4 regions of the Ventrimonas sp. genome follow, and region 1 is predicted to be linked to each of the others. Evidence: predicted binding sites of a transcription regulator. Region 1 holds the regulator's gene; each other region holds the start of a gene.
The links. Region 1 encodes Rex, which represses fermentation and respiration genes when NADH is low (regulators of the CRP and FNR family bind a similar motif). Its sites were predicted from a motif close to ATTGTTAANTANTTAACAAT; they were not measured.
Positions count from the first base shown of each region.

Region 2: a site for Rex is predicted at 1,325-1,344, ahead of ACMP1L_RS00355 (CoB--CoM heterodisulfide reductase iron-sulfur subunit B family protein). Genes of this name have one in related genera too.
Region 3: a site for Rex is predicted at 1,234-1,253, ahead of gap (type I glyceraldehyde-3-phosphate dehydrogenase). Genes of this name have one in related genera too.
Region 4: a site for Rex is predicted at 781-800, ahead of ACMP1L_RS12240 (acyl-CoA carboxylase subunit beta). Genes of this name have one in related genera too.

Region 1 is NZ_DBFCCJ010000053.1:69,048-71,251, reverse strand. It holds gene ACMP1L_RS09040 (ABC-F family ATP-binding cassette domain-containing protein) at 1-635, opposite strand, end outside; gene ACMP1L_RS09035 (redox-sensing transcriptional repressor Rex) at 813-1,484, shown strand; gene ACMP1L_RS09030 (NAD(P)H-hydrate dehydratase) at 1,606-2,204, shown strand, end outside.
Region 2 is NZ_DBFCCJ010000005.1:30,001-32,204, forward strand. It holds gene ACMP1L_RS00350 (4Fe-4S dicluster domain-containing protein) at 1-307, opposite strand, end outside; gene ACMP1L_RS00355 (CoB--CoM heterodisulfide reductase iron-sulfur subunit B family protein) at 304-1,125, opposite strand; gene ACMP1L_RS00360 (1-aminocyclopropane-1-carboxylate deaminase/D-cysteine desulfhydrase) at 1,436-2,204, opposite strand, start outside.
Region 3 is NZ_DBFCCJ010000076.1:82,364-84,567, reverse strand. It holds gene ACMP1L_RS12090 (phosphoglycerate kinase) at 1-68, opposite strand, end outside; gene gap (type I glyceraldehyde-3-phosphate dehydrogenase) at 168-1,199, opposite strand; gene ACMP1L_RS12080 (Na/Pi cotransporter family protein) at 1,446-2,204, opposite strand, start outside.
Region 4 is NZ_DBFCCJ010000077.1:25,193-27,396, reverse strand. It holds gene ACMP1L_RS12240 (acyl-CoA carboxylase subunit beta) at 1-767, opposite strand, end outside; gene ACMP1L_RS12235 (D-alanyl-D-alanine carboxypeptidase family protein) at 930-2,201, opposite strand.

The sequences.
Region 1 (2,204 bases):
ATGACAGCTCCGTTATAATTTAACAAGTAAGTCTCCAGCCAGGCAATGGATTCCATGTCCAGGTGGTTGGTTGGCTCATCTAAAAGGATAATATCCGGGCGGGAGAGAAGCAGTTTGCCTAAAGATACGCGGGTTTTCTGGCCGCCGGAGAGGGTAGACACGGTTTTGTCAAACTCGTCTTCGGTAAAGCCAAGGCCCTTTAAGACACCGGTCAGTTCACTTTTCCATGCGTAGCCATTTTCCAGTTCAAAGGTATGGCTTAAGCGGCTGTATGCAGCCAGCATCTGTTCCAGTGCTTCTCCGGAGGCATTCTGCATATTGAGCTCCAGCTCGCGGATCTGCTGTTCCATATCGATGATGGGCTGCTTGACTTCTTTTAATTCCTCATAGATGGTACGGCTGCTGTCCAGATCCTGGTGCTGCGCCAGGTAGCCGAGGGTTTTGCCCTTTGCGAGAACGACCTCGCCGGAATCCGCTGACAGCTCGCCGACAATGATCTTTAAGAGAGTAGACTTTCCGGCACCGTTGATGCCTACGATGGCAGCCTTTTCCTGATCTTCTATATGAAAAGATACTTCGGACAGAATCTCATCCGTGCCGAAGGCTTTGCTGATGTGATTGCATGATAAAATCATAGATAACTCCATTTCGTTACGTTTTCTACTATAAGACTTATCAAGTATAATATAGGCTTTCAACACTTGTAAAGGACTTTCTTCTGATTTTTTGTTTCGAAATTGTTTGAACATTGACATAGATTTCGCAAACGGTTATAATAGATTTTAATAGTTTACGTATAGGAGATGTGCAACATGGAAAACAGAGAGATATCCAAAGCAGTTATTACAAGACTCCCGAGGTATTACCGTTATCTCGGAGAGCTTTTGGAATCAGGTGTAGAGCGTATCTCATCCAATGAGCTGAGTACCAGGATGAAGGTGACTGCTTCCCAGATTCGTCAGGATTTAAATAACTTTGGAGGATTCGGTCAGCAGGGTTATGGTTATAACGTAAAATACCTGTATACAGAGATCGGAAAGATCCTTGGAATCGACCGCCAGCATAACCTGATCATTATTGGTGCCGGAAATCTTGGTCAGGCCATTGCAAATTATGCAAATTTTGAAAAGCGCGGTTTTATGATCAAAGGCATGTTTGACATTAACCCGAGACTGATCGGGCTTGTGGTACGCGGAATTGAGATCCGCGGAGTAGATGATCTGGAGCAGTTTATCAAAGATAATGATGTTCAGATGGCAGCACTGACCATTCCGAAAACAAAAGCTCCGGAGCTGGCTGACCGTCTGGTCAATGCGGGAATTAAAGGAATCTGGAACTTTGCCCATCTGGATCTGAATGTTCCGGACGATGTTGTGGTGGAGAATGTTCATCTTTCCGAGAGCCTTATGCGCCTGTCTTATCGGGTATGCAGCATGCAGGACCGGAAAGAGGAAGAGGAAAAGAAAGCTCAGAGAGAGTCCTAGAGGCAGAGCGAAACAGAGGTAAAAGCCGACAGGCGGGGATACGATCAGTTCTCCTGCCTGCCGGTTTTTTGAGTTTCCATCCATCCTTTACAGGGGAGCGGAATCAGAGAGGAGACGGAACATGGATTACGCAGTAACGGCACAGCAGATGAAAGCGATTGACCAGAATACCATAAAAAACATCGGCATTCCGTCCATGGTGCTTATGGAGCGGGCTGCCCTGGCTGTGGCGGAGGCCGCAGAGCATATGGCGAAAGAGCGGAATCTGGGGAAAAAAGCCCGGATCCTGGCTGTGTGTGGTACCGGAAACAATGGCGCGGACGGAGTGGCAGCAGGACGCATCCTGCAGGGACGCGGATATAACGTAAGTCTCCTGCTTGTCGGCAATCCGGAGCACGATTCAGAAGAGATGAAGACTCAGAAGCAGATCGCCCGAAATCTGGATCTTGCGCAGTGCACGGCAGCAGAGTATCAGGAGGCACCATGTGATATCATTCTTGATGCAGTGTTTGGGATCGGTCTTGGCCGGGAAATTGGCGGGGAATACCGGAAGGTCCTGGAAATGCTGGCTTCTCTGCGGGAGCAGTATGGAACCGGAGTGATCGCGGTAGACACGCCGTCCGGGATCCATGGAACGACCGGTGAAATCATGGGAATTGCCCTGGAGGCCGATATTACCGTGACCTTTGGCTTTGCAAAAACCGGTCTTCTGCTTTATCC
Region 2 (2,204 bases), on a different contig from region 1:
GATAATTGCCGCCCTGGCTTCGAATCACCATCAGACGGACTGCCTCAATCAGCTTGGCCGGTTTTACATCACGCGGGCAGCGCTCCACACAAGCAAAACAGGAGAGGCATTTCCAAATGGATTTGGATTTTAACAGCGGTTCAATCTCTCCACGGTCTACGTAGGAAACGAACTGATGCGGACGGATATCCATACTGTCACAGGCCGGGCAGGATGCGGAACACTTGCCGCATTTCATACACTTTTTTGTATCGACATTGCTGATTCTGCAGATCAGCTCTGCTTTGTCTTTGTCTGTATGGATCATACCTCGCCATCCTCCTTTCCTTCCCGGATGTCTACTCCAAGAGCTTCTGCAAGAATCTCTGTGAAATACGTTACCTTCGGTGTATGTGCATGGCCGCTGTTATGATTTAAGTTGTACTGGCACAGTGGACAGGCCGTTACCAGTTCATCTGCTCCGTTGTATTCTGCGGAATCCAGAATGGTGTCCACCATCTGTCCGGCCATTTCTTTTTCCTTTAAAGAAATATATCCGCCGCAGCACTCATTGCGATACGGGTATACCACCGGCTCTGCTCCAAGGGCACGGATGAAATCCTCCAGAATCTTTGGATTTTCCGGATCGTCAAACTGTAAAATACCGCTTGGGCGAAGAAGCATACAGCCATAGTACGCACCGATCTTTCTGCCGGTCAGCGGTTTTACCACCTTCTCCTTTAATTTGTCAAAACCAATCTGATCTCTCAAAAGCTCCAGAAAGTGGTATACATGGGTTTCGCCCGCATAGGGCTCCTTTAACCCAAGATAATTGTTTGCACGATCCCGGATATCAGCAACATTCGCCATATCATCATTCACGCGCTTAATCACATGATGACATGCAGAGCAAATCGTTACCAGATCCTGGCCCTTTTCTTTTGCTGCATTCAGCGCACGTACCGAAGATAATTTCGTAGCAATCTCATCGGAAGCCAACGGATATACGCCTCCGCAGCACTGCCAGTCCTCAATTTCTTCCAGGACAATGCCCAATGCCTCCGCTGATTTGCGTGCGCAGATATCCAGTTCCTTCGCCTTGTTCTTCAAGGTACAGCCCGGAAAATAACTGTAAACCATCAGCATCACGCCCAATTTCCTAACACTTTGTCTTTATGTGTCAAATTATTCACGTTAAGCAGACATTGTTATCTTTTTACTGATAATTTTTGTGCAGAAACTGGGCTTTCCTCCTTTCTTTTGTATACCACTTTCGTTTTTATTCATGAGCGGTATTCCACTTTTTCTTAATAATACCATAATTATAAACAATATGGTAGTACTTTTTGAGAAATTTTTCACATTTTTTCACATCAAACAGCCTACTGGTATACCAGTAGGCTGTTATCTTTTTATCATATCATTCTTTGCTTTTTTGTCCGTGAAATATCCCGCATTACTGAAGCACATTCAGGTCTCCAATAATGGCATTTTCCGAAAACAATGCCGTTGCTCCGCCAGTGTGAAGATAAATAACCGTGCTGCCTTTTTCGACTTTTCCGCTGCGGATATAATCCATCATGCCATGAAAGCTTTTTCCGCTATAAACAGGATCTGTAAAGATTCCCTCCGTTCTGGCCAGATAACGAATATCATCGTTGGCTTCCTTATATGGCATTTCATAGCCAGGTCCATAATAAGCGGCATCAATCTCAAAGATATCTTCCGATACCTGTTCCCCGGATTGCAGGAGTCCCAGGGTGCAGTTTCCAAGATCCACAATCTGTCTTGAATAAGAAACCGGATCCTTTGGCCCAACCTGAATTGCCACCAGACGGGTCTGATCACCAAGCAGTGCTTTTCCGACACTTAGTCCAGCCAGCGTTCCGCCGCTTCCAGTCGCCGTAAAGACCACATCAGGGTGAATCTCCATAGAGCGGGTCTGCTGCATCAGTTCTATGTATGCATCCGCAAATCCGCACACGCCATGTGGTGTAGAGCCACCTACCGGAATATCATAAACCTTATGTCCTTCCTGCTGCAGACGGGCAATATGTTCTGCAATATCCGCAGTCGAAGCCTGAATAGTATCTTTGGTGCTGCGCCCATTTGCAGGCAGGATATGAATCTCTGCTCCAAGAATCGTATCCAGAAGCAGATTCGCCCGAATGTCGGCGGCGTCCGGATTCACATGCGCAGCCAGATACAGAACCGGTGTCATTCCA
Region 3 (2,204 bases), on a different contig from region 1:
TCACAGCGAACGAGAACTCTTTTTCCTTTTAAATTTTTCAGATCATCAACACTTTTTTTGTTTAACATAGAGGTTATCCCCTTTCCACATTTACATAATAATTGTACAGAAAAGGGCCCGGTCCACACGTGACCGGACCCTTATGGAGTCTTTTGTAAGTTTTACACTTATGCCAGCTCTGCGAAGTACTTAATGGTGCGAACCATCTGGCTGGTGTAGGAGTTCTCGTTGTCATACCATGAAACAACCTGAACCTCGTACAGATCATCTGCGATCTGAGCCACCATGGTCTGGGTTGCATCAAACAGAGAACCATATCTCATGCCGATAACATCGGAAGAAACGATCGGATCCTCGTTGTAACCGAAGGACTCGCTAGCTGCTGCCTTCATAGCTGCATTGATGTCCTCTTTGGTAACACCGGCTTTCTTAACAACTGCGGTTAAGATGGTGGTAGAACCGGTCGGTACCGGAACACGCTGTGCGGAACCAATGAGTTTGCCGTTTAACTCCGGAATAACAAGACCGATTGCTTTTGCAGCACCGGTGGAGTTCGGAACGATGTTTGCAGCGCCTGCTCTTGCTCTTCTTAAATCACCTTTTCTGTGCGGGCCGTCCAGGATCATCTGGTCGCCGGTGTAAGCGTGAATGGTGCTCATGATACCGGACTGGATCGGAGCGTAGTCATTCAGAGCCTTTGCCATAGGTGCTAAGCAGTTGGTGGTGCAGGATGCTGCGGAAATGATGGTATCGTCTGCAGTCAGGGTATTCTCGTTTACGCTGTACACGATTGTCTTTAAGTCGTTGCCTGCCGGAGCGGAGATAACTACCTTCTTTGCACCTGCATCAATGTGAGCCTGTGCTTTCTCTTTGGAGGTGTAGAAACCAGTACACTCTAATACTACGTCTACGCCAATCTCTCCCCACGGAAGGTCAGCAGCCTTAGCCTCTTTGTAGATGGTGATCTTCTTTCCGTCTACAGTGATGGAATCCTCGCCAGCCTCTACAGTGTGCTTGCCCTCACCAATATGGCCTGCGTATCCGCCCTGTGCGGTATCATATTTTAATAAGTGAGCTAACATCTTCGGATCGGTTAAATCGTTGATTGCTACTACTTCATAACCCTCTGCGCCAAACATCTGTCTGAATGCCAGACGGCCGATACGACCAAAACCATTGATTGCTACTTTAACTGCCATGATTCATTCCTCCTAGATTGTTAAAAATGTGATGATTGTTAAAAACTCATCAACCTTGCTCTTATTGTACCTAATAACCAACAAAATAGCAAGCCTTTTTTTACCATAATGACAAGAACTCAGGAATTATCGTCTTGTTTTTGTCAAAGAAGCCCTCCGGAGGCATGCTCCGAAGGGCTTTCTTTTGTGCTTTGCATACAAAATCCATGCAAAATCTGTCATTCTGTTTATAAATGATGTCATTTTTTACATCTCATCCTTTACATAACCGGCCAGATTATAAGCATGGTCGGATACTCGTTCCAGATTGCTGATGATATCCAGGAATACCACACCGGCTGATGCCTTGCACTCTCCTGCCGAAAGACGCTCAATGTGCTTCTCACGAAGTTCCTCTTCCTGGCTGTCGACATCATCCTCATACTGGCTAACCTTGCGCACAGCCTCCATATTGCCGTTCTGTCTGGCATCGATGGCATACTGGAAGGATTTTAACACACTGTCGCTGATGGACTTTAAGTCATCCATACCGGTAGTGGAAAACTGAAGTCCGTGCTCAACCATGTACTGCGCCTGCTCCGCCAGGTTTTCTGCGTGGTCACCGATGCGCTCAATATCGCTGACGCTGTAGAACAGGTTGTTTACGACCTTCTTTTGTTTCTCGGTCAGGGAAAGGTTATCTACCTTAATAAGGTACTCGGTCAGCATCTTCTCCATATTATTGATGGTCTGTTCGGTCTTGAATACCGTTTCCACCTCATCGGAGTTTACAGTCAGGACCGAGTCAATGGCACGGACCACATTTTCGTAGGTGATCTGGCCCATATGGACAACCTCAAGGGCTGCTGTCTCCACCGCAAATGCCGGAGACTCAAAGATACGCTCGTCCAGATGTTTCAGCGTAGCAGCGGTTTCCGCATCCTCCATGACCGGTTCTTCCTCTGTTTTTTTCTTCACAACCATGCCGGATATTTTAACCAGCACATCCGCAAACGGGAACAGTAA
Region 4 (2,204 bases), on a different contig from region 1:
AAGTTGTCATCGGAGATCTGTGCCAGTGCCAGATCGGTTGCTCCTGCATAATTTTCAAGATCGGAGCATACACGGTTTAAATCGTCGGTGCATTCGCTGTAGGACATGTCATCCTCGTTGTTGGCCGGAAGGATGGTTACCAGGGAGCGGATCTGGGATAAGATATCCTCTTCGCTTCCGGTGAAGTCCACAAGTCCGGTTTCCTCACTCTGGAATGCAGCGCTGGAAGTATCGCACTTCTCAACACGATTTCCGTCGATTGCGTTCGGAGAATTTACAAATAATTTTGCGTTTTTCTCTTCCATAAAGATAAAGTCAGCCATAGCGGAAGCTACTGCCATACCGCCGCCGCAGGTACCAAAGATAGCGGAGATCTGCGGAACCACGCCGGATGCCATGGTCTGGCTTAAATACATCTCACCAAAACCGTTTAATGCGTCCGTTGCTTCCTGCAGACGAAGACCTGCACAGTCTACCAGACCGATGACCGGTGCGCCCATCTTTACTGCCATGGAATAGATGTTGGAAATTTTCTTTGCGTGCATCTCACCTAAGGAGCCGCCCAGTACGGAAGCGTCCTGGCTATACACATACACAAGGTTTCCTTCGATGGTACCGTAACCGGTGATCACGCCATCTGCCGGAGTCTCCTTGTCAGTCATGTTAAAATCGGTGCTTCTTGCTGTAATATAAGCGCCAACTTCAACAAAACTGTTCTCATCAAGTAATGCGTTGATTCTGTTACTTGCTGATGTTTGATTACTCATTTTGCAATCCTCCATTTTGAAATATTTGACGATTTCTGTACTTTTCCGTTCACATTGTTAAGGGAAAGACAATAAATCGCTTAGTAAATCCAATTTCTGCCGATTATAATAATATAATGTCATCGGAAAAAATTCAAGTCTTTTTGAAATATTTTTACAATTTCAAAATATCCAGAAATCGAGGATCCGCTGTAGACAGTACGACAGCCCCCAGGCCGCTGCATCCTCCTCTGAGCAGTAGTGGCTCTGGCCGATTTCCTCCTGCCCGAGCCGGTAACGGACCACTCCGACTTCATCCCCTGCCTTCACCGGAGCATCCAGGATCGTTTTCATATCGTACTCTGCCACAGGCCGCTCCGTTTCCGATACCAGAAGATGAAAACTCCTCTTCTGTTCCGGACTTTCAGAAACTGCGTAAATCCAGTCTTTATACGCTCCCTTCAGTAGCGGGATCCGAAGTCTGTTTTCCTCAAAAGTAAAATCAGAATAGAAATAATTCTGTTTGCCATAGCTGTACAGCTTCTGTACGTCCTCCCATTTCCAGGCTTTATGCGGAGGCCAGCCACATCCTAAAAGTGTGAGGATAAAGCTCCTTTCACCGTCTGACAGTTCAGCCGCATAACAGTAGCCGGCGCCTCCGGTAAATCCGGTCTTTCCGGTCACAGCCTCCTGTGTCATATCCAGGAGAGCGTTGTGATTCTGACAGCTGTAGGTATTATGTCCCTCAGAGTCTGAAAAGGAATAACTTCGGCAGCGCGTTATCGTTAAAAATTCATCATCTTTTTGGGACGTTTTCGTACAATAACGCAGGATTTTTGCCAGCTCAGCGGCTGTCGTACCATGACGGATCACCTCTCCATCTGCATTTTGCTTCTCCGCATCCAGTCCGTTCGGTGTCAGGAACGTGGTATCCACGCAGCCAATATCCTGTGCCTTGCGATTCATCTTTTCCGTGAAGGCCTCTACGCTGCCGCTGATATGCTCCGCAATTGCCACTGCTGAGTCGTTGTGGGACTCAAGCATCAGGGAATACAAAAGATCCTTAAGCCTGATACGGCTCCCGGCCGGCGCGCCAAGCTTCACTTTTGGCTGCCCTGCCGCTTTTTCTGAAATCTCACAAAAATCCTCCGGATTTCCAAGCTCCAGCGCAAGAATGCAGGTCATGATCTTTGTAGTGCTGGCCATAGGCCGTACCTGATGCTCGTCCTTTCCATACAAAATACGCCCACTGTCTGCATCCATCAGCACGGCACTCAGGGAATGCAGGGACAGCTGCTGTTTCGTCTCTGATACCGGCCGGCTGCTCTCTGCCAGCATACTTTCCGCCCCCTGCCACAGATCCGGCTCCGGGCGTACGCTTCCCCACACCGCAAACCCGATGCTGATCCCTACCATCAGTCCGATGATCCTGTTTTTCTTTCCTGTTCTGTTCAATTC